4 regions of the Nitratireductor sp. WH36-1 genome follow, and region 1 is predicted to be linked to each of the others. Evidence: predicted binding sites of a transcription regulator. Region 1 holds the regulator's gene; each other region holds the start of a gene.

Region 1 (6,052 bases):
AAGGATGGTGAAGAGCCAGGCTTTCAGATTGGTGCCCGGCTGATAGCTGTTCTGTTTGTCCCACGCCTTGACCAGCGATTCCTGCACGAGATCGTCCGCCCGGTCCGCACTTTTTGAAAGCGAAACGGCGAAGGCGCGCAGGCTTGGCACAGCGGCCAGTAGATCGTCACGAAAGCCCGGATAAACACTCATATATATCAGTCCTTGTTTCCGGCCGTTTCAGCGCCGCTTTTCTGCTCAAGCTGATTGAGAAGGTCGCTGAACCGATCCGGAATATCTTCCGTTACCAGGTCGTCGTAATATTGCCTGAGCTTGCGTCCGATCTCTGAGTTTGCGCCGAGCGGGTCTTCATCCTTGCCGCGCCGGGTCAAGCTTCCTCGGGTGTTTGGTTTGCCGTAATTCATGCCCTGTCTTTTTCCATCAAATCTGGTCTCCCAATGACCCGAAACCGTCCGCATCGCCCGGGCCACAACTGTCTCGTCTGCTTTCAAACGCCATTGAGCGGAATTCGTTCCCTCCGACGGGAACATTTTCGCATATGGGGCGTTTCACCCGTCACAAATGCACTAATTCTCATTGCCATGTCTTGAGGGAGACTTGAAATCCATGACCCTGTCAGCGCGTATCGCTCCGCACCTTCCTTACCTGCGGCGCTTTTCCCGGGCCGTTTCCGGCTCCCAGTCCAGCGGTGACGCACTGGTGGCTGCGACGCTTGAAGCGTTGATCGCCGATACGAGCATCTTTCCCGAGGCATCGACCGACAAGATCGCCCTCTTCAGGCTCTTCACATCGCTGTTTGAAACGCTGGACGTTCCGGTCCCCGAAGGCACGCCGAGCTCGGCATGGGAAAAGCGGGCCATGAGCAACCTTTCTTCGCTCGCGCCCCGTCCGCGTCAGGCCTTCCTGCTGGTGGCCGTAGAGAATTTCCGGCCGGAAGAGGCTGCGGAAATTCTCGAGACGGATATGAAAGGCATCAACACGATGCTGCGCGAAGCCAGCGAGGAGATTTCCCGTCAGGTGGCGACAGACATCCTCATCATCGAGGACGAGCCCCTGATCGCCATGGACATCGAGGAGATGGTCGAAAGCCTCGGGCATCGCGTGGTCGGCACGGCCCGCACCCACAAGCAGGCGGTCGAAATGTTTGCCAAGACGCAGCCGAAAATGGTGCTGGCCGACATTCAGCTTGCCGATGGCAGTTCAGGCCTTGATGCGGTGAACGAGATCCTCGACGCGGCCACCGTGCCGGTCATCTTCATCACCGCCTTCCCCGAGCGGCTTCTGACGGGCGAGCGCCCGGAACCGACCTTCCTTGTGACCAAGCCGTTCAGCCCGGAAATGGTCAAGGCGCTCATCAGCCAGGCGCTCTTCTTCGATCAGCAGGCGCACGCGGCGGCCTGACAGGCCCCCGCTTCTTCACGCGTTTCTCAAAAAAGCCGCCTCCGGGCGGCTTTTCTTTTGCCCAAAATCTCTCCGGCGGAACCAAATCCGAATGCCAGACGTTTAACCGGCATAACTAAACGGAGAGACAGAATGCTATACTGGGCCCTGATATTCCTTGTCGTCGCGATCATCGCCGGCGCACTCGGTTTCGGCGGAATTGCCGGCGCTTCGGCAGGCATTGCGCAGATCCTCTTCTACATCTTCCTCGCCCTGCTCGCGATCTCGCTGATCATGGGCCTTCTGAAACGCGGTCGCTAAACGGCGACGCACACATAAACGAATGCGGCATAAGCGAACCGGACCATCCATGGCTTCCGTTTCGTGAAGACAATGAAAGGAGAAAGCCATGGAACACATCGCTGCACTTCTTTTGATTGTCGGCTGCTCAGGCAATGTGGGGGCCGGCGACACGCGCGAATGCCAGGAACTGCCCGCCCCCACCCCGGTCTACGAGACGTTTGAGGAGTGCGAGGCGGAGAAGCCGGTTGCAATGCGCGAGCTGGAAACCGAAGCGCCGCAGGTTCTCGCCACCTGCGTCTATGTGGATCCCGCACTCGTCTATGACGATGCGATCCTGGAGTGGGACATCACCAGCAATGGCGAGCTGACCGCTTCCATCGAGCCGGTGACGAGCTTTGCCGTGGCGCAGAACGAGCATGCCCGCCCCGGACACGCCGCCACGAAATAACGGGCCACGAAATAACGGCGAAGAGCTTCAACGAAAAAGCCCCGGTCGAACCGGGGCTTTTTTTAATGGCTGTATCGCGTTTGTCAGGCTTCGCGGATCGCATAGCCCGCGCCGCGAATGGTGCGGATCACATCGGGCAGACGCCCGTGGTTCACGGCCTTGCGCAAACGCCCCACATGCACGTCCACGGTGCGCTCGTCGATATAGATCGTCTCGCCCCAGACATTGTCGAGCAGCTGGCTTCGCGAGAAGACGCGGCCGGGATGCTGCATCATGAATTCCAGAAGGCGGAACTCTGTCGGTCCGAGACGGATCTCGTTCTTGCGGCGATAGACACGGTGCGATTCACGGTCGAGCACGATGTCCCCGACCGAAAGAACCGTCGAGAGCACTTCCGGCTTCGCGCGCCGCAGAAGCGCGCGAACACGCGCCACGAATTCCGGCGTCGAGAAAGGCTTCACCAGATAGTCGTCCGCGCCGGTTGAAAGGCCGCGCACGCGGTCGCTTTCCTCGCCACGGGCGGTGAGCATGATGATCGGCAGGCGCTCCGTTTCGGGGCGCATGCGCAGCCGGCGGCACAGCTCGATGCCGGAAACGGCCGGAACCATCCAGTCCAGAACGAGCAGATCGGGTACGTTTTCCTGCAGGCGCACTTCGGCTTCATCGCCGCGAGAGATCATCTCGACCTGATAGCCTTCGGCTTCCAGATTGTACTTGAGCAAGACGCAAAGCGGTTCGTCGTCTTCAACGACCATGACCTTGGGGGCAATCATGGCAGGCATTCTCCTCGGGCAGTCTACGGCCGGTTAGACATCGGATTCGACCGTCATCTGTGTTTCGTCAAGCTTCGGCCGCTGGACCGGAAGCTGGGACCCCGTCACCACATAATAGGCATTTTCGGCGATATTGGTCACATGGTCGCCGATACGCTCAAGATTTTTCGCACAGAACAGGAGGTGCGTGCAGGCCGTGATGTTGCGCGGGTCTTCCATCATGTAGGTGAGGAGTTCGCGGAAAACCGACGTGTACTGAATGTCGATTTCCTCATCCTCGTCGCGCAGCCGGATTAACGCCTCGGCATTGCGCGCCACATAGTGCTCGACCACCGAATTGACCTGTTTCAGCACGAGGCCGGCCATCGCGTCGATGGAATGCGCAAGCGTGCGCGGCGTGGCGCTTTCGCCCACGGCGCCGACGCGCTTGGCAATGTTCTTGGCCAGATCGCCGATGCGCTCGAGATCAGCCGCCATGCGGATGGCGCCCACGACGCTGCGCAGATCCTGCGCCATCGGCTGGCGCTTTGCGATGAGCGTGATGGCGCGCTCATCAAGGTCGCGCTGCTTGGCGTCCATGATCGTGTCATCGGAGATGATGCGCTGTGCAAGCGCCGTATCGGAGTGCAGTAGCGCCCTGGTGGAAGCGCGCGTCATCTCGCCGGAGAGATCGCCCATGTCGCGGATGAGGCGGTCGATTTCACCGAGTTCCTCATCGAAGGAGCTGACTGTGTGCTCGCCCATGGTCTGGTTCCTTATCTGTGCGTTTGCCGCGCCGTCAGCCGAAGCGTCCGGTGATGTAATCCTGGGTGCGCTTGTCATCCGGATTGGTGAACATCTTGTCCGTCGGGCCTTCCTCGACCAGATTGCCGAGGTGGAACATGGCCGTGCGCTGCGAGACGCGGGCCGCCTGCTGCATGGAGTGCGTGACGATCACGATCGTGTAGTTCTCGCGCAGCTCGTCAATCAGCTCTTCCACCTTGGCGGTGGCGATGGGATCAAGCGCCGAGCAGGGCTCGTCCATCAGGATCACTTCCGGCGACACGGCAATGGCGCGCGCGATGCATAAGCGCTGCTGTTGACCACCGGAAAGACCGGTGCCGGGCTCATGCAGGCGGTCCTTCACCTCATTGAAGAGGCCAGCCTTCTGGAGGCTCGCTTCCACGACCTCGTCGAATTCCGACTTCTTCGTCGCCAGACCGTGAATGCGCGGACCGTAGGCGATGTTCTCGTAGATCGACTTGGGGAACGGATTGGGCTTCTGGAAGACCATGCCGACCCGGGCGCGCAGCTCCACCACATCGATGCGGGGATCGTAGATATCCTCGCCATCGAGCGTGATCTTGCCGGTGATCCGGGCAATGTCGATCGTGTCGTTCATGCGGTTCAGGCAGCGCAGGAACGTGGATTTGCCACAGCCCGAGGGGCCGATCAGCGCGGTCACCTGGTTTTCGCGCACGTCGAGATTGACGCCGAACAGCGCCTGTTTCTCGCCGTAGAAGACGCAGACGTCTTCACCGCGCATCTTGAGGGTGTCCGAGTTCTGGCTCGCATCCAGTGCTTCTTCAACAGCAGCATCAGTGAGCATGTTCATGTCCTTCCACTCCGTTACCAGCGACGCTCGACGCGCCGCCGCAGAATAATGGCGGTAATGTTCATCACGGCGAGGAACAGCAACAACACCATGATAGCGCCCGAGGTGCGCTCGACAAACGCGCGTTCGGCCTCGTTCGCCCACATGTAGATCTGAACCGGCAGCGCCGTAGCGGGATCGAGCGGCGTGGTCGGGTAATCAGCCACGAAGGCCACCATGCCGATCAGAAGCAGCGGTGCGGTTTCGCCAAGCGCCTGCGCCAGACCGATGATCGTGCCCGTGAGAATGCCGGGCGCGGCCAGCGGCAGCACATGGTGAAACACCGTCTGGGTGCGCGAAGCGCCGAGGCCGAGAGCTGCCGCACGGATGGAGGGTGGCACGGCCCGCAGCGCTGCGCGCGTTGCGATGATGATCGTCGGCAGGGTCATCAGCGTCAGCACGAGGCCGCCCACCAGAGAGGCGGAGCGCGGCAGATGCATGAAGTTGATGAACACGGCCAGGCCCAGAAGACCGAAGACGATGGACGGCACGGCCGCCAGATTGTTGATGTTGACCTCGATAAGATCGGTCAGCTTGTTCTGCGGTGCGAACTCTTCAAGATAGATCGAAGCGGCAACGCCAATGGGCAGCGCCAGAAGCAGCACGATCATCATCATGTAGAGCGAACCGACGATGGCCACGCCCATGCCGGCCGTTTCAGGACGGCTTGATGCGCCACGGATGAAGAGACCGGTGTTGAAGCGCTGCTCCAGAACCCCGTCCGCTTCCATCGTGCGGATCCATGTGAGCTGCTGGTCGGAAACCTTGCGGCGGCTTTCGTCCACCTCGAGATTGACCTGCCCCTTCACGGCGGAATCGACATCGCCGCTCGCCAGCACCCACACATTCCGTGTCGTGCCGATGATCGCGGGATCGGACACCACCATGTCGCGCAGCTGCGTGCGCACGCCATTGGAGATGAGCCCGCCCACTTCGCGAACCAGCTTGCGGTTTTCAGGATCAACCCCGAGTTTGGCCACCAGAGCTTCGGTCGCGAGCTTGGGATAGTTTGCCGTCAGAAGCTTGTTCGGATCAGTCGCGCGCTCGCCTTTCGGGTCGATCACGCTCTCGGCGAAGTTGACGTCCAGATTGATCGAGGTCTGCCAGAAGGCGGTATAGCCATTGGAAACCACCGACCAGAGGAGCGCAGCCAGAAAGAAGATGCCGACAGCGATGGCCACGATGCCGTACATCCGGAAGCGCTGCTCTGCCGCATAACGCTTCTTGATGCCGATGTCGCGCCGCGCGGCGGCTGCGCGGGGGGCATTGCCCCCTTTGTAGACAGCGTCGCTCATTCGTATTGCTCCCGGTATTTGCGCACGATGTAGAGCGCGAAGACATTCATGCCGAGCGTGAGCACGAACAGGGTCATGCCCAGTGCGAAGGCCACCAGCGTCTGCGGAGAGGTGAACTCCAGGTCGCCGGTAAGCTGGTTGACGATCTTGACGGTGATCGTCGTCATCGCTTCGAACGGGTTGAGCGTGAGATTTGCGGCAACGCCGGCGGCCAGAACCA
Region 2 (6,052 bases), 160 kb from region 1:
CCCGGCCAGAACGGCAATACTCATCATCGTGGCGATCTGAAGCGTTGAGATGCCGATCTCGCCGCCATAGACCGCGCCCAGCGTGCCCCACGCGCCATTGGCCGTGCCCACAAGGAGGCAGCCGATAAATGCCACCGGCGAGTTCACGAAAAGCCCCTTGAGGTCGAGCGTCACCTGCGCTAGCGGCTGCGGGCTCACCGCCTTGGAAACGGCGGTGGGAATGAGCGCCATGCAGAACAGGATGCCGGTCGTCATGAACAGGAGCGTGTTCGACACATCGCCGAACGCCACCGTCATCTGTCCGGCGGTCAGCGACGCATAGGTCAGCATCATGTAGACGCCGAAAACGGTGCCCCGGTTTTCATTGGTGGATTTCTCGTTCAGCCAGCTTTCGATCACCATGAATGCGCCGGCCATGGTGAAGCCGGTGAAGATGCGCAGGATGACCCAGCCGGTCGGGTCCACCCACATGCCGGTCAGAAGCGCGATGATCGCGCCCGAGGCCGCAAACGCGCCAAAGGCCCGCACATGGCCGGCGCGGCGCACGATGCGCGGCGCGATGAAGCAGCCGGCGACAAAGCCCGCTGCCCAGGCAGCGCCCAAGGCACCCAGAGAGGCCGTCGGGAAGCCTTCCATCTGCCCGCGAAGCGGCAGCAGAAGTCCATGAAGGCCCGATCCCGTGAGCAGGAATGCGGTGCCCAGAAGAAGCGCAATGATAGAGCCGAGAGGTGACAGCATGTACGGGTTCCGAAGGGGGTAGCGTTCGAATTGGCCGGTTGTCGTTCAACCGCGCCTTCGCCATCGAATCATGGCGTCAGCAAGGCCGGGGAAGAGACTGGCGGCGTCTTCGAGACACGCGTTTGACACTATGCGCGAATAACGGCGTCGCCGCCATCGCAAAACCGTCGTTCAGGGCGACGATTGCGGTATCCGAAGACCCTTTCGCGCCAGGCTAATCCCGTCGGAACAATGCCTCTGCGGCGTTCTTGGTTGCACCCTTGCTTTCAATGTCCCGTTCGAGCCGCACGATCTCCTCCTTCAGTTGCGCAATCCGTTTGTTGAGTTCCTCTACGGAGAGCAGCGACAGGTCCTCACCGATCCGGTGGCCGGCCGCCTGTTTCTTGTCGTCCTCGTCGAAAATGCCCATTGCGCGTTCTCCCATCGCCTCCATCCGCAGGGTGATGCGCTATCCTGTCAGGCGCGCCCTTGATCCGCGTGCATCACTCGCCGATTGTGTTGTCGGACGTTCTTCAAATCAACAGGGGCATGACGAATCATATGGCGCTTCCAGAGAAGATGACGGCAGTGGCGATCAGCGAGCCGGGCGAGCCGAAAGTGCTGAAGCCGGAGCAACGCGATGTGCCGAAGCCGGGCGAGGGGGAAATTCTCATCAAGGTGCGCGCCGCCGGCATCAACCGGCCCGACGTGTTTCAGCGCAAGGGGCTCTATCCCGCGCCGCCCGGCGCTTCCGATCTGCCGGGCCTCGAGGCCGCCGGTGAGGTTGTCGCGCTGGGCGAGGGGGTGAAACGCTGGCAGGTGGGCGACCGTGTCACGGCGCTGACACCCGGTGGCGGCTATGCCGAATACTGCCTGACACATGAAACCAACGCGCTGCCGGTGCCCCATGGTTTCAGCTTCACCGAGGCTGCGGCCATCCCCGAAACCTTCTTCACCGTCTGGCACAATGTGTTCCAGCGCGGCGGCCTGAAAGAGGGCGAGACCCTGCTCGTGCATGGCGGCTCCTCCGGCATCGGCACCACCGCCATTCAGGTGGCGACAGCCCTTGGCTCGAAGGTCATCGCCACGGCGGGCTCGGCGGAAAAATGCGCCGCCTGCGCGTCGCTGGGCGCGGTGCGCACGGTCAATTACCGTGACGAGGACTTCGTCGAGGCCGTGAAGGAAGAGACAGGCGGCCATGGCGCGGATGTCATCCTCGACATGATCGGTGGTGACTATATCGAGCGCAATTACACCGCCGCGGCCATGGATGGACGCATCGTGCAGATCGCCTTCCTCAAGGGCGCGCGGGCAGAGGTCGATTTCTCGCAGATCATGCGCAAGCGCCTCAGTCACACCGGTTCCACGCTTCGGCCCCGTTCTGTCGCCTTCAAGGGCATCATCGCAACGGAGCTGGAAGCGCATGTCTGGCCGCTTCTGGCCGCCCGCCGCATCGCCCCGGTCATGGACATGACCTTCCCGCTGGCCGAGGCCTGGCGTGCGCATGAGCGCATGGAAGAGGGGGCGCATATCGGCAAAATCGTGCTGGAAGTGTCTTGATCACCGGCGAAAACGCCTTTCCCAAAAACAGGAAGGCCCCGGCGATGATGCCGGGGCCTTCAGCCCTGGGAGGCTTTGTTTGCGAGAGCAATTCCGGGAAAAACTGAAGCCGGTTACCCGTCCGGAATTGCGCAACAACGATCCAGGTCAGTGGGTCGCGCTGAGCTTGCCCATATTGACGAAGATGGTCTCGCCGGACGAATCGTCCACCCCGTCATTGTCGGTCACGAAATAGGCGGTGCCGTTCGCGTCGATGGCGAAGCCCTCGATCTTGTCGACCACATAGCCATTCGTCGCGGCTTTCATCTCGGGCAGCAGGTCACGCTCCAGCGTTTTTTCCACCAGCGGCAGGTCTGCATCCAGCGCAGCCGGTGCGAAACCGTCCAGCGACACGCTGTAGAGTTTCTTGATCTTCGCCGACGAGCCGATCTGGTTGTCGCGCTCCACGATGTAGAGCTTGCCGTCATGGGCGGTGATTTCGGAAAGGCCGACCCAGCCCTTTTCCGCCGCATCCAGCGGATAGCGAACGGCAGCCCATTCCTTGGAGGCAGGCTTGTAGCTCACCAGCTTCACCTGGCCCTTCGGGTCGTCTTTCCATTCGCGCTGGATCGCCATCACCAGCATCTGGTCGTCGCCTTCGCCAACCACGGTCACGCCTTCCATGCCGAAGCGCTGCTCCACGGCGAGCAGTTCGGCGGGAAGTGCGATCTCCTGCTTGATCTCGCCCTTTGCATCGACGCGGAACAGCGCGTGCGGCGTCAGGCGGTCGGTGCGGCCTTCCGAAGCGAGCCAGAAGCCGCCCTTGCCATCATTGGCGATGCCTTCGAGGTCGAGCTTCTGGGCAGCCGCGCCATTGCGGGTCACGACCGTCTTTTTCGTGATCCGCGCCAGCGTCTGCGTCGCGTCGATGGTGAAGATCGCGGGCTGGTTGCCGTAGAACGAATCCGACACGGCGTAGAGCGTGCCGGGCTTTTCCGGATCAGCCACGAGGCCCGAAAGAGCGCCCCAGCCAAACGGTGCGCCGTTCTCGTCCATGGCGGATTCGATGGTCGGGTAGGCGGCCTTGCCCTCGGAAAGTTCGTAGACCATCACATGCGAGCGTGCGCCGCCGTCTTCGATCAGGTCCGCCTCATTGGCCGTCACCAGGAGGTTGCGCTCGGGAATGGCGACCAGACCCTCCGGTCCGATGCCCGACGGCAGCACCTGCACGAATTCCGGCGCGCCGCCCGTGTCGCGGTAGACCGCGATGAGCGAAGCACGCTCCAGCGCAACGAAGATGTATCGCTGATCGCCGAAGGTCGCGACTTCGAGGCCCTCGGGCTCGGTGCCCTTGGCGTCGGAACGCTTGTCCGGGTAGTGGCCGGCGGCTGCGGCGCGGAATTCCAGATCATTGCCGCTGTCGAACAGAACCTCGCCCGTCTTGTTGAAGATGGTGAAGCTGCGCGATCCGCCTTCATAATCGCCCTCATTGGCGGTCACGAAGCGGTCATTGTCGAGCCACTTCACGGCGTCCGGCTCGCGTTTCACATTGGCTGCCGCCTGATCGAAGTCGATTGCGCCATTGTCCAGCGTGTCGATCTGTTCGAGGTCGATGCTGCCGGCGGCGAAATGGTTCACCACCGCGCCGCTTTCGGCCGAAACCACCGCGATGTGGTTGTTTTCCTGAAGCGTGACGACAATTTCGCCCGCGTCGTTGAAATCCACGAATTCCGGCTCCGGGTCGCTCGGCGCGATTTCGGCGAGACCGGCAAGCGAGACGGTTTTCATGCTGTCGCAATCGGGCATGCCGTCGGTGAGCGTGAACACTTTGAGGTCGCCGGCAGGCATCTGCGGAATGACGCCGTCATTCAGGTCTTCGTCGCGTTCATTCTCGATGGCGACAGCAAGAAAGCGTCCATCGGCACTGATCGCAACCGAATCCGGCTGTCCGCCCAGCGCGCAGGAGGCTTCGGCGGTTTTCGCCGCCATGTCGATCACCACCAGATTGCCGGAAGGCTCGGTAAAGCTCTTCGAGGTGTTCACCGCCGCAATCGCTTTCTGGCCGACCACGCCCACGGAGGTGGGTTCGCCGTCCAGCATCACGGCGCCACCGGCTTTCGGCGCGGCTGCATCGCTGATGTCGACAAAGCCGACGCCGCCCAGCGGGCTGTCGGAATAGATCAGCGTCTTGCCGTCGGCGCTGCGGGCGATGATCTCGGAAGAGGTCTCCGTTGCCCGGTCGGCATCGGCCGGCAGGTTCTCGGCCACGGCAAAAGTGGCGATGCGGTTGAAATTCATCTCTGCCTGAGCCGGTAAGATGACAGCCGTGCTGGCCAGCAGAGCAAGAATGATCGCGTTGCGTTGCATGTTCAAAACTCCCTCAAGTCCCGTAGGAGCGGCACAATCGGAGGGCTTGGTTTCACGCCGATGACGGATCAATGACGGTTCGGTGACGTCCCCGTTCCGGGGTGCTGCGCAATTTGTTGCGTAAGGGGGGTGTTTCAGTTTATAAAGCGGACGAAATTTCCCAACATCGGTGGTTATAACCACCGCCCGCGCTAGGGACGCGGGCGAAGGAAGAGGATTCTTGAACTATGGCCAACACGCTTCTCATGCCCAAGGCCACCGCCGTGTGGCTGGTCGACAACACGGCGCTGACGTTCGATCAGATTGCAGAGTTCTGCAAGCTGCATCCGCTTGAGGTTGGTGCCATTGCCGATGGCGACGCCGCTCAGGGCATCAAGGGCATGGACCCGGTCATGACCGGCCAGCTCACCCGCGAAGAAATCGCCATGGGCGAGCGCAATTCAAACCACAAGCTGCGGCTTTCCGAGCCGAAGGTGCGTGTGCCGGAGACCAAGCGCAAGGGGCCGCGTTACACGCCGCTCTCCAAGCGTCAGGACCGCCCCAACGCCATTCTCTGGCTGGTGCGCAATCATCCGGAGCTCAAGGACGCGCAGATTTCGCGTCTCGTCGGCACCACCAAGTCGACCATTGAGGCCATTCGCGAGCGCACCCACTGGAACTCGCCCAATCTCGTGCCGATGGACCCGGTGACGCTGGGCCTGTGCTCGCAGATCGATCTGGATCTGGAAGTGCAGCGCGCTGCCCGTTACCTGCCGCCGCAGGAGAGCACCGGCGAAACGCTTCTGCCGGCATCCGAGACCGAGCATCTGCCGCTCGGCGAGCAGGATTCGTCCTCCTCGGAAGAGAAGGAACTCGACGCAGAAGCCGTCTTCGCAAAGCTCTCGTCGATGCGCTCCACCGAAAACAATGACGATGATGAGGACGATCAGTCCTGATTCGCGATACCTGATAATCTCCCCGGATTGCCGGGGAGAAATTAGAGCAGCCTGATCTCGTATCAGGCTGTTTTCGTATCGGGTGATGGCGGCAGAAAGTCCTGTTGCAGACGATCTTCCGGTTCAGCAGGCCTGTGCCCTGCCGATCATGGCTTCATGAATTTCCATGCGGCGGTAGAAGTCGGCAAGCTGCTTGCCGCGCTCTGGCCGGAACCCGCGCCCTGCCGGCTTGATCGCCGCAATGCGGTCGATGCGAAAGGTGCGGAAATCTCCGCGCAGCTCGCACCAGGCCACCAGCGTCCAGACCTTTCCCCAGAACCACAGGCCCAGAGGCCGCACATCGCGCTCCGATGTCCGGCCTGCCTCGTCGCGGTAGTCGAGGGCAAGCACGTCGCGCGTTTCCACCGCGCGCTCCAGCGCATCGATGGTCTGGCGGTCCATGTCGCTCACCACCCAGCGCGGGGTGTGAATTTCGGTTTTTGCAATCCGGTCGC
Region 3 (6,052 bases), 1.6 Mb from region 1:
AGGTTATGCCGGGCGACGTGATTGCACGTATCCCGACCGAAAGTGCCCGTACGAAGGACATTACCGGTGGTCTGCCGCGCGTTGCGGAACTGTTCGAGGCCCGTCGTCCGAAGGATCACGCCATCATCGCCGAGATCGATGGTACGGTTCGCTTCGGCCGGGACTACAAGAACAAGCGCCGCATCATCATCGAGCCGCATGACGCGACTCTGGAGCCTGCGGAATACCTCATTCCCAAGGGCAAGCCGTTCCATCTTCAGGACGGCGACCAGATCGAGAAGGGCGACTTCATTCTCGACGGCAACCCGGCGCCGCACGACATCCTGGCGATCAAGGGCGTGGAGGCTCTTGCTTCCTACCTGGTCAACGAAATCCAGGAGGTCTATCGCTTGCAGGGCGTGTTGATCAACGACAAGCACATCGAGGTGATCGTTCGCCAGATGCTGCAGAAGATCGAGATCACGGCACAGGGCGACTCGACCTACATTCCGGGCGATCACGTCGACTCCGTGGAGTTCGACGAGGTCAATGACCGGTTGGTGGAAGAGGGCAAGAAGCCTGCCGAGGGCCAGCCGGTCCTGCTCGGCATCACCAAGGCTTCGCTGCAGACGCCGTCCTTCATCTCCGCGGCCTCCTTCCAGGAGACCACCCGCGTGCTGACCGAGGCGGCTGTTGCCGGCAAGGTCGACACGCTGCAGGGCCTGAAGGAAAACGTCATCGTCGGTCGTCTGATCCCGGCCGGTACGGGTGGCGCGATGAGCCAGGTTCGCCGGATTGCGCGCTCGCGCGACGATCTGATCCTGGACGAGCGTCGCAAGACCTCGGGCGTGGAAATGGCCGATCCGATGATCGCCGACATGACGACGAGTGCTGCCGAGTAATCGGCAGACCTCTTCTCAGAGAATGCAGAAGCCGGGCCTTGTGCCCGGCTTTTCTTTTGGCAGTCCACCGCCATCGTCGCGTGTCTGTCACCCGGCTGCATCATGAGGTTCTCCAGATCGCCGTGCGTTCATCCGGACGCACAAAGGGCGATCCAAACCATCGATGGAGCGTCGGATAAGCCGAAAACCGGTTTCGGTTCTTCGGTCCGATGCTCTGGAGGCGCATTCGCGCCCGGTTCACGGAGAAGACCTCATGTTCAGGAAATTAGTGCTCGCTGCCGCATTGTCCGTTTCGGCGCAGTCTCTGGCTCATGCCGAAGCCATGATGAAGCCCGCTTATCTCGGCGAAATCGTCCTCCCCAGCGGTCTCATGATCTCCGGTGTCGAGTTCGGCGGCATTTCCGGCCTGGACTACGACGCGGATGCGGATCTGTTCTACGCGATTTCGGACGACCGGTCGGAGAAAGCGCCGGCGCGGTTCTACCGTCTGAAGCTTGTGATCGAGGAAGACGGCGTGAAGGGCGTCGACATTGTCTCGAGCCATGTGCTGCAGGGTGAGAATGGTGAGCCCTTCGCGGCCAAGACGATCGATCCCGAAGCGATCCGCTACGATGGTGCGCGCCAGAGCGTGTTCTGGTCGAGCGAACGGGATGCCAAAGGCAAACCGACGCTCTTTGAGGCCAAACCGGACGGCGGGTTCAAGCGCAGTTTCGCGGTCCCCGGCGCTTATCTTCCCGATGCGGCCGGCGAGCGCGGCATTCGCAACAATCTGGCGTTCGAGGGGCTGACGCTTTCGGTCGATGGAGAGACCATCTGGGTCGCGACCGAGAATGCGCTCGTTCAGGACGGACCGAAAGCGACGCTTGAGGCGGGAAGCCCTTCGCGTATCGTTGGTTTCAACGTCGAAAGCGGCGAGCCGGTTGCCGAATATGTCTACGAAACCGGAACGATCCACCAGAAGTCGGAAACCGAGCCTTACTATAACGACAATGGTCTGACGGAGATCCTCGAGATCGACGCCGGCACGTTTCTCGCGGTCGAGCGCTCCTTTGCGCTGGGGACCGGAAACGAGATCAATCTCTATCGGGTCGAAACGGCGGGTGCGACCGATATTCTCGGTGCTGACAGCATCGCAGACCGCGATGTCACGCCGGTCAGCAAGACGCATGTTCTGAAGATCGGGGAAGGGGACTTCGGTCTCGACGTGGACAACATCGAATCCCTGACCTGGGGGCCCGTCATTGCTGGCCGGAAGACGCTGGTTCTGGCATCCGACAACAATTTCAACCCGAACGGCCAGTTCACCCAGTTCGTGGTGTTCGCCCTGGATGCGCCTTCTCAGTAAAGCGGGACGACCGAGGCTCGCTCATAAAGAAGAAGCCCGGCGCGATGGCCGGGCTTCCTGTCTCTGATCCGTGAAGGGGTCAGACCGGTTCGTCGAAGGTGACGATTGCGATCTCGCCTTCAAGCGCTCCCTGCCAGGCCGACAGGTGTGGCTCTTCATCGGGCTCGCCCTGCATGTCGCCGATCTGGTCCAGCTCGGCTTCCGCGTAGCCTTCGCGCGCGAGGGCTTCCAGCGCCATTCGCACCGCCGTGTCGTCGTCCGGGGCCTGCAGCATGATGTGCACGCCCTCGCTCTCATCACCCTTTTCGCGCCAGACCCGGCCGGTGATGATGGTGACGGGGCGATGTTCAGATTCGCTCATGGTGATTCCTGATTCTTGCCAACCGGCAATCGCTTACTATATGAAGCCTGCTTCTCGCATGCGGGATTGGAGAATGACAGAGATGGAGCGCCGTTTTGGTTCGAAATGGCGCTGTTTCGGGAAATAATCTGTCGTTTTAACCCTGTCTGGCTCGGCGATGGCCTGCGGTACAAGATAATCCTGGCGGCGGGGTTGACGGTTAACCCTCATGCGAGTAATTACCGCTTCGTCCGAGCCGATGTGAGGCTTTTTCTTTCGGGGCGACGCGCCCCGGATCAGGTCTCAAACAGGGTTCGTTTTTGCGAGCGACAGAATTTGCGGCGCATGAAGCGGAAACGCTTCCTCTGCTTTTTGTCCGGGCAAGACCGTTAAAAGCGGTTTGCAGCCTGGATTTGTGCGTAGAGCAAATTTTTGTTCTGGATGCGGCCCTCGGGCTTGAGACACGGAATTTGTAACAAGGGAAGGTTTGATGCCTACCGTTAACCAGTTGATCCGCAAGCCGCGCATTGCGCCGGTTAAGCGCAATAAGGTTCCGGCCATGCAGGCCAACCCGCAGAAGCGGGGTGTTTGCACGCGTGTTTACACGACGACGCCGAAGAAGCCGAACTCGGCCATGCGTAAGGTGGCCAAGATCCGCCTCGCCAATGGCTTCGAGGTCATCGGCTATATCCCGGGTGAGGGGCATAACCTTCAGGAGCACTCCGTGGTGATGATCCGCGGCGGTCGCGTGAAGGACCTTCCGGGTGTTCGCTACCACATCATCCGTGGTGTGCTTGACACCCAGGGTGTGAAGAACCGCAAGCAGCGTCGTTCGAAGTACGGCGCAAAGCGTCCGAAGTAGGATATCCGGCTTCGGCGCTTTGATTTTGAGCCGGGCCTCGAAGGTAAGAGACGAAAAACATGTCCCGACGCCACCGTGCAGAAAAACGAGAGATCAACCCCGATCCGAAATTCGGTGATACGGTTGTGACCAAGTTCATGAACGCCATCATGCTTGATGGCAAGAAGTCGGCTGCCGAGCGCATCGTTTACGGTGCATTCGACCAGGTAGAAGACAAGATGAAGCAGGAGCCTGTTGGTGTGTTCCATCAGGCGCTTGATAACGTTGCTCCGCACGTCGAGGTTCGCTCCCGTCGTGTTGGTGGTGCGACCTATCAGGTTCCGGTCGATGTTCGTCCTGAGCGTCGCCAGGCTCTGGCCATTCGTTGGCTGATCGCAGCTGCCCGCAAGCGCAACGAAACGACCATGGTCGATCGTCTGTCCGGCGAGCTGCTCGACGCAGCAAACAATCGCGGCACTGCCGTCAAGAAGCGCGAAGACACGCACAAGATGGCTGAAGCCAACCGCGCGTTCTCGCACTACCGCTGGTAGCCGTAGGATCGAAAAGGTACACGACGATGTCCCGCGAATATAAGCTCGAAGATTACCGTAACTTCGGTATCATGGCGCATATCGACGCCGGTAAGACGACGACGACCGAGCGTATCCTGTTCTACACCGGTAAGAACCACAAGATGGGCGAGACGCACGACGGCGCTTCGACCATGGACTGGATGGAGCAGGAGCAAGAGCGCGGTATCACCATTACTTCGGCTGCGACGACGACGTCGTGGACCGGCCGTGATGGCAACACCCGCCGCTTCAACATCATCGACACCCCCGGCCACGTTGACTTCACCATTGAAGTCGAGCGTTCGCTGCGTGTGCTCGACGGTGCGGTTGCTCTGCTCGACTCCAACGCCGGTGTTGAGCCGCAGACCGAGACTGTCTGGCGTCAGGCTGACAAGTATCATGTCCCGCGCATGATCTTCTGTAACAAGATGGACAAGATCGGCGCGGACTTCTACCGCTGCCTCGACATGATCAAGTCGCGTCTTGGTGCCACGCCGCTCGCCATCCAGCTCCCGATCGGTGCAGAGAACGACTTCCAGGGCGTTGTCGACCTCATCGAGATGAAGGCTGTTGTGTGGCGCGACGAGTCGCTCGGCGCTCAGTGGGACATTGTTGAGATCCCGGCCGACCTTCAGGCGAAAGCCGAAGAGTACCGCGAGCTGATGATCGAGACGGCTGTCGAGATCGACGAAGGCGCGATGGAGCGTTACCTCGAGGGCGAAATGCCTTCGAATGACGAACTTCGCCAGCTGATCCGGAAGGGCACGATCAACGTGAACTTCCATCCGGTTCTCTGCGGCACCGCGTTCAAGAACAAGGGTGTGCAGCCGCTGCTCGACGCCGTCGTCGACTTCCTGCCTTCCCCGCTTGAAGTTCCGGCGATCAAGGGCATCGATCCGAAGACCGAAGCAGAGATCGAACGCGTTTCTTCCGACGAAGAGCCGCTTTCCATGCTCGCCTTCAAGATCATGAACGATCCGTTCGTTGGCTCGCTCACCTTCTGCCGCATCTATTCGGGTGTGCTGAACAAGGGTGTTTCGCTGTCCAACACCGTGAAGGACAAGCGTGAGCGCATCGGCCGCATGCTGCAGATGCACTCCAACTCGCGTTCCGATCTGGAAGTTGCTTACGCCGGCGACATCGTCGCTCTGGCAGGCCTGAAAGAGACGACCACGGGCGACACGCTCTGCGATCCGCTGAAGCCGGTCATTCTCGAGCGCATGGAGTTCCCGGATCCGGTGATCCAGATCGCCATCGAGCCGAAGACCAAGGGCGACCAGGAAAAGATGGGCCTCGCGCTCAACCGCCTGGCAGCAGAAGATCCGTCCTTCCGCGTCAAATCCGACGAGGAATCCGGTCAGACCATCATCGCCGGCATGGGTGAGCTTCACCTCGACATCATCGTCGACCGCCTGAAGCGTGAATTCAAGGTCGAGGCCAATGTGGGCGCCCCGCAGGTTGCATACCGCGAGACGATCACCCGCGAAGCCGAGATCGACTACACGCACAAGAAGCAGTCCGGCGGTTCGGGCCAGTTCGCCCGCGTCAAGATCGTGTTCGCGCCGAACACCGAGAGCGAGGAATTCGAGTTCGAATCCAAGATCGTCGGCGGTTCGGTTCCGAAGGAATACATTCCCGGTGTCCAGAAGGGTATCGAGAGCGTTCTTTCCTCCGGTCCGGTTGCAGGCTTCCCGATGCTCGGCGTGAAAGCCACGCTGATCGACGGCGCCTACCACGACGTTGACTCCTCGGTCCTCGCGTTCGAGATCGCCGCCCGCGCAGCCTTCCGTGAAGGCGCCCAGAAGGCGGGTGCGCAGCTTCTCGAGCCGATCATGAAGGTCGAGGTTGTGACGCCGGAAGAATATGTGGGCAGCATCATCGGTGACCTGAACGGTCGTCGCGGTCAGATCCAGGGCCAGGAGCCGCGCGGTATCGCTACGGTGATTAATGCCATGGTTCCGCTGGCAAACATGTTCAAGTACGTCGACACGCTGCGTTCGATGTCGCAGGGCCGCGCCCAGTACACGATGCAGTTCGATCACTACGAGCCGGTTCCCAGCGCTGTGGCGCAGG
Region 4 (6,052 bases), 200 kb from region 1:
ATAATCGTGGAACAGCCGGTTCATGATGGCCGTGCCGCGCGTGTCGGTCAGGAGCTCCGACTGGTAGCCGATCAGGCCGCGCGTCGGTGCGTGGAAGACAAGGCGCTGGCGGTCGCCGCCGGAGGGGCGCAGCTCGATCATCTCGGCTTTGCGTTCCGACATCTTCTGCACGACGATGCCGGAATGCTCCTCGTCCACGTCGATCACGACTTCTTCGATTGGCTCGAGAAGATTGCCATTCTCGTCCTTCTGCATCACCACGCGCGGACGCGAAACGGCAAGCTCGAAGCCCTCGCGGCGCATGGTCTCGATCAGAACGGCAAGCTGAAGCTCGCCACGGCCGGAGACGTAGAAGGAATCCTTGTCGTCGGCTTCCTCGATCTTCAGCGCGACATTGCCCTCGGCCTCCTTCAGGAGGCGGTCGCGGATCACGCGGCTCGTCACCTTGTCGCCCTCGGTGCCGGCCAGCGGCGAGTCGTTGACGATGAAGCTCATGGTCACCGTCGGCGGATCGATGGGCTGTGCCTCCATCGGCTGGTTGACGGAGGGATCGCAGAACGTGTCGGCCACCGTGCCCTTGGAGAGGCCGGCAATGGCGACGATATCGCCTGCCTGCGCTTCCTCGATGGGCTGGCGCTCGAGCCCGCGGAAGGCGAGGATCTTGGAAATACGGCCGGTCTCAAGCAGCGTGCCGTCGTGATGCAGCACCTTCACCGCCTGGTTCGGCTTGATGGAGCCGGCTGCCACGCGGCCGGTGATGATGCGGCCGAGGAACGGGTTGGCTTCCAGGATCGTGCCGATCATGCGGAACGGACCGGGCTCCGTGCTTGGCTCCGGCACATGCTTCAGCACCAGATCGAAGAGCGGGGTGAGGCCCTCATCCTTCGGACCTTCCGGGCTGTAGTTCATCCAGCCATCGCGGCCCGAACCGTAAAGGATCGGGAAGTCGAGCTGCTCGTCGGTGGCGTCGAGTGCTGCGAACAGGTCGAACACCTCGTTGATCACCTCGTCGGCGCGTGCGTCCGGGCGGTCGATCTTGTTGATGGCGACGATCGGCTTCAGGCCAACCTTCAGCGCCTTGCCGACAACGAACTTGGTCTGCGGCATCGGGCCTTCGGCCGCGTCCACCAGAAGAACTGCGCCATCCACCATGGAGAGGATGCGCTCCACCTCACCACCAAAGTCGGCGTGTCCGGGCGTATCGACGATGTTGATGCGGGTGTCGTTCCATTCCACCGAGGTGGCCTTGGCGAGAATGGTGATGCCGCGTTCTTTTTCGATCTCGTTGGAGTCCATGACGCGTTCGGCGACGCGCTGGTTCTCGCGGAACGCGCCGGACTGCTTCATAAGCTCGTCGACGAGTGTCGTTTTCCCATGGTCAACGTGGGCGATAATCGCAATGTTGCGCAGTTTCATATGTGCTCTTTGGGGTCGGTAGGCGCGCGAAAGGCAAGGCGCGGCCCTGTTGCGTTGCCGCGCTCTTACAGGTTTTTTCGCAATTGCGAAAGTCCGCAGTGCCCGTTGTCGACCCCGGGACCGCTCAAATCATTGTTCTTGCGCAATTCCGGACGGAAAACCGGTTCCCGCTTTTCCTGGAATTGTCTAGCGCATCGGCCCGAAAATCGGGATCGATTTTCGGAAAGCACGATGCACGGCGCTCTAGCCCCAGGACGCGCCTTCAAGCGCGTTGAGCGGAAACTTCAGATAGCGCTCGCCATTGGCTTCCGGCGCGGGAAGCTGGCCCGCATTCATGTTCACCTGAAGCGCATGCAGAATGAGCTTCGGCATGGGCAGCGTCCTGTCGCGCGCCTCGCGCACGGCAACGAATTCCGCCTCTGTCGCGCATTTCGACATGTGGCTGTTGGTGGCCTTCTGCTCGGCAACCGTGCTTTCGAAGCGCGGCTCGCGTCCGCCCGGCTGATAGTCATGGCCGACGAAGATGCGCGTTTCGTCCGGCAGGCTGAGAATGTCCTGAATGGACTTCCAGAGCCGCTCCGCGCTGCCGCCGGGAAAGTCGCAGCGCGCGGTGCCGGAATCGGGCATGAACAGCGTGTCGTGCACGAAGGCCGCATCGCCGATCACATAGGTGATCGAGGCCAGCGTGTGACCGGGCGAGAACATGACCTTTGCCGGCAAAGATCCGATGGTGAAGGTCTCGCCGTCAGCGAAAAGCCTGTCCCACTGCGATCCGTCTGCCTGGAACTCCGGCCAGTTGTAGATGCTTTTCCAGAGCTTCTGCACCTCGACCACTTTCTCGCCGATGGCGATCGGCTTTCCGGTTCTGGTTTTCAGATAGCTCGCGGCTGAAAAATGATCGGCATGGGGATGGGTGTCGAGAATCCACTCGAGCTCGAGCCCCTTCTCCTCGATGAAGGCGAGGAGCCGGTCGGCGTTTTCCGTGGAGGTTGCGCCGGATTTCTCGTCGAAATCGAGAACGGGATCGATGATTGCGCATTTGCCGGTCGCCGGATCTGCGACGACATACTGTGCCGAGAAGGTGCGCCTGTCGAAGAAGACGGTCACGTCGGGCCGGGCAGGACCTGCGTCTGCGGTCATTTCGGCTCCCTGGGGCGCGCCTGTCTGATGCATCTTGCTCTCCACGGTTTTCGACAGCTTTCCGAGTTTAGTTAGTGTGCGTTGCGGAAAGATGCAATTTCGCAGACTGCGACCAATTGGGCATGATTTTCTAAGAGTAACCGGATTACCTCCAGTCATTTGCGTGGCACATGCGCTCGCGCGAAACAAAAAACCGGGGCGCAAAGGTCCCGGTTCGAGTGCATGCGCTCAGTGTCAGGCCGAGCGCACGGGATCGAGCGTCATTGTGTAGAGCTCGTTGTCATCGCGATCCATAAGGCGCACCGTCATCTGCTGGGTGTCGGCGTCGATGTCGACCAGGCCGAAGAACTGGAAGCCGTCCGAAGGCGGCAGGTTCACGCCCTGCTCCTTGCTCGGGGCCTTCACATATTTCAGTTCCGGGCCGAAGGTCTGGTCCAGATCGTTGGGGCCGAACGTGCCGGCGTGCAGCGGGCCGGAAACGAATTCCCAGAACGGGTTGAAGTCCTGGAACTGCGCCTTGTCGGGATTGTAGTAGTGGGCAGCCGTGTAGTGCACGTCGGCGGTCAGCCACACCGTGTTCTCGATGCCCGCATTCTTGATGAAGCGCAGCAGCTCGGCGATTTCCAGCTCGCGGCCCTTGGCAGCGCCATCGTCGCCATTTGCAATCGCCTCGATCTTCTCGCCGTCACGCACCACAAGGCCGATCGGCATGTCGCAGGCGATCACCTTCCAGGTGGCGCGCGAGTTCGAGAGTTCGCGCTTCAGCCACTGCATCTGCGCATCGCCCAGAATGCGGGCCTCATCGCTCAGCTCATCCTGCATGGAAGCGGTGTTGGGGCCGCGATAGGAGCGCAGGTCGAGGAAAAACACGTCCAGCATCGGCCCGTAGGCGATCTTGCGGTAGACGCGGCCGGGCTCTGCCGGTGTGAAGCGGATCGGCGACATCTCGTGGAACGCGCGGGCAGCGCGCGCCTGCAGAAGCGCCACCGATTTCTCGGTGTAGCGGTCGTCTTCGGTGAGGTCCTTGGAGGCCGACCAGTTGTTGACCACTTCATGGTCATCCCACTGGAAGAAGGTCGGGCACACGGCGTTCAGCGCGCGCACATGGTCGTCCATCATGTTGTACTTCCACTGGCCGCGGAACTCGTCCAGCGTTTCAGCGACCTTGCGCTTCTCGTCGATCACCACCTTGTTGATCCATTTGGAGCCGTCCTTCAACTCCACCTCGTCCTGGATCGCGCCGTCGGCATAGATCGTGTCGCCGGAATGCAGGAAGAAGTCGGGCTCGTGCTTCGACATGGTGGCATAGGTCTTCATGCCGGTCTCATCGATGCCCCAGCCCTGGCCGGCGGTGTCGCCCGACCAGGCGAAACGGATGTCGCGGCGTGCAGAGGGCGCGGTGCGGAAGCGTCCGACAATCGGCTCCGAGCGCGCCGAAACGTCGGAGAGATCCACGGCGGTCATGCGGTAGAAAATATCCTGATCGGGCGTCAGGTTCTCCAGCAGCCTTTTCACGGCGAGATCGCTGTCGGGCAGGGCGTCGAGGCTCGGCAGCCGGGTCGGGTTGGCGAAGCTCTCGGTGGTCGAGACTTCAAACTCCACCCGCGCCGGGCGATCCGTGCGGGTCCAGATCATGCCGGTCGTGGTGTCCACGTCGCCGGACTGGACGCCATGGGTGAAGACGGGGCGCGACGAGGCGCGCGAAATGGCGGGCATGGCCAGCCCGCCAAGCGTGGTGGCAAGTGCGGTTGCGCCGCTTCCGATCAGGAATTTGCGGCGGGTGCTCACTCCAAAGGACTTCATGACAGTCTCCCTCGATCTGGTTGGGTCGTGGGAGGCAATTTCACCGTTTAGTGTGGCAACCGGTTATCGGCGGCGTGACATCTATCTGACCATTGAATGACGGCCCGCAGGCAGGCCGTCATCGTCAGGTTCTCGGGCCTAGGCGAGCCCCTTCTTTTCCATCATGGCTTCCGGCGTCGGCATGCGCCCGCGGAACGCCTTGTAAAGCTCTTCGGGATCAGCCGACCCGCCGGCCGCATAGATGTGCCGGAGCAGTTTCTTCGCGGTTTCGGGATCGAACGGATCGCCCGTTTCCTCGAAGGCGCGGAAGGCGTCTGCGTCGAGCACTTCCGACCACAAATAAGAATAATAGCCGGCTGAATAACCGTCGCCCGCAAACACATGCAGGAAATGCGGCGTTCGGTGGCGCATCACGATGGCGTCCGGCATTTCCATCTGCTTCAGCGTTTCCGCCTCGAAGTCCAGCGGCGCTTCGGGTGCTTCGGCCTGGCTGTGGAACGCCATGTCCATCAGCGCCGAGGCGGTGAACTCCACCGTTGCAAAGCCGGCGTCGAAGGTGCGCGCCGCGCGCATCTTCTCAAGCAGTTCCTGCGGCATGGGCTGGCCGGTTTCGTGGTGCAGGGCGAATTTCTGCAGCACCTCCGGCACGGTGAACCAGTGCTCATAGAGCTGCGAGGGCAGCTCCACGAAGTCGCGGGAGACCGAGGTGCCGGAAATCGACGGCCAGGTCACGTCGCTCAGAAGCCCGTGCAGCGCATGGCCGAATTCGTGAAACAATGTGCGTGCTTCATCGACCGAGAGAAGGGCAGGGGTGCCCTTGGGCGGCTTTGCGAAGTTCATCACATTGTAGATGATCGGCGTCTTGCCGGCGCCCAGCCGATAGCCCGACTGCAACCCGCTCATCCATGCGCCGGAGCGCTTGGACGGGCGATTGAAATAGTCGGCCAGGAACAGGCCGCGTTGCGAGCCGTCGGCATTGCGCACGATGAAGGTGCGCACGTCTTCATGCCAGGCCGGAACGCCCTTCTGCTCCTCGAAGGTCAGGCCGAACAGCCGGTTGGCGACGTCGAAGGAGGCGGCGATCACGTTTTCGAGTGCGAGATAGGGTTTCAGCGCGCTTTCATCGAAGGCGAAGCGCTCGGCGCGCCGCTTCTCCGCATAATAGCGCCAGTCCCAGGGGGCGATGGCGTGGTTCTGGCCGTCTTCGGCTGCCAGCCTCGCCAGTTCCTTTTCGTCTTCGGCGGCTTTCTCGCGCGCCTTTCGCCAGACCGGCTGCAGCAGCTCCTGCACGGCCTCCGGCGTTTTCGCCATCGTGTCGTCCAGCTTCAGCGCGGCATAGGTTTCATAGCCGAGCAATCGCGCCTTTTCTGCGCGAAGCTTCAGCGTGCTCGCAATAATGTCGGCATTGTCCGTGTCGCCGCCATTCTCGCCGCGTTTGGCGAATGCGTTGAACACCTTCTCGCGCAGGTCGCGCCGTTCGGAGGAGGCAAGGAACGGTTCCACGATGGAGCGTGAGAGCGTTGCCGCATAGCGGCCCTGCTCGCCGCGCGCTTCGGCGGCTTCCGCCATCGCGCTCTTCAGCGCGTCGGAGAGCCCGGCCAGGTCGTTTTCCTCCAGAAACAGTGACCAGCCGCTTTCGTCTGCAAGCACGTTCTGGCCAAATGTCGCGCCAAGTCCGGCCAGTTCCTCATTG

Evidence for each region. Region 1 encodes PhoB, which activates phosphate uptake and scavenging genes when phosphate is short. Its sites were predicted from a motif close to TGTCATNNANCTGTCAT; they were not measured.
Region 2: the regulator PhoB is predicted to act here: its motif matches at 4,695-4,711, upstream of AC4PTT_RS02110 (esterase-like activity of phytase family protein).
Region 3: the regulator PhoB is predicted to act here: its motif matches at 956-972, upstream of AC4PTT_RS09985 (esterase-like activity of phytase family protein).
Region 4: the regulator PhoB is predicted to act here: its motif matches at 4,445-4,461, upstream of AC4PTT_RS01870 (alkaline phosphatase D family protein).

What each region holds. Positions count from the first base shown of each region.
Region 1 covers NZ_CM178970.1:586,125-592,176, reverse strand. The annotation lists gene AC4PTT_RS02860 (sigma-70 family RNA polymerase sigma factor) at 1-192, opposite strand, end outside; gene AC4PTT_RS02855 (NepR family anti-sigma factor) at 198-404, opposite strand; gene AC4PTT_RS02850 (response regulator) at 607-1,401, shown strand; gene AC4PTT_RS02845 (DUF1328 domain-containing protein) at 1,534-1,701, shown strand; gene AC4PTT_RS02840 (hypothetical protein) at 1,790-2,131, shown strand; gene phoB (phosphate regulon transcriptional regulator PhoB) at 2,215-2,901, opposite strand; gene phoU (phosphate signaling complex protein PhoU) at 2,938-3,648, opposite strand; gene pstB (phosphate ABC transporter ATP-binding protein PstB) at 3,683-4,498, opposite strand; gene pstA (phosphate ABC transporter permease PstA) at 4,513-5,832, opposite strand; gene pstC (phosphate ABC transporter permease subunit PstC) at 5,829-6,052, opposite strand, start outside.
Region 2 covers NZ_CM178970.1:427,047-433,098, forward strand. The annotation lists gene AC4PTT_RS02095 (MFS transporter) at 1-738, opposite strand, end outside; gene AC4PTT_RS02100 (DUF1192 domain-containing protein) at 953-1,147, opposite strand; gene AC4PTT_RS02105 (NAD(P)H-quinone oxidoreductase) at 1,297-2,277, shown strand; gene AC4PTT_RS02110 (esterase-like activity of phytase family protein) at 2,425-4,623, opposite strand; gene AC4PTT_RS02115 (DUF1013 domain-containing protein) at 4,851-5,558, shown strand; gene AC4PTT_RS02120 (helix-turn-helix transcriptional regulator) at 5,682-6,052, opposite strand, start outside.
Region 3 covers NZ_CM178970.1:2,137,842-2,143,893, forward strand. The annotation lists gene rpoC (DNA-directed RNA polymerase subunit beta') at 1-881, shown strand, start outside; gene AC4PTT_RS09985 (esterase-like activity of phytase family protein) at 1,135-2,226, shown strand; gene AC4PTT_RS09990 (transcriptional regulator) at 2,306-2,587, opposite strand; gene rpsL (30S ribosomal protein S12) at 3,057-3,428, shown strand; gene rpsG (30S ribosomal protein S7) at 3,488-3,958, shown strand; gene fusA (elongation factor G) at 3,985-6,052, shown strand, end outside.
Region 4 covers NZ_CM178970.1:384,632-390,683, forward strand. The annotation lists gene typA (translational GTPase TypA) at 1-1,416, opposite strand, end outside; gene AC4PTT_RS01865 (MBL fold metallo-hydrolase) at 1,660-2,556, opposite strand; gene AC4PTT_RS01870 (alkaline phosphatase D family protein) at 2,791-4,359, opposite strand; gene AC4PTT_RS01875 (M3 family metallopeptidase) at 4,498-6,052, opposite strand, start outside.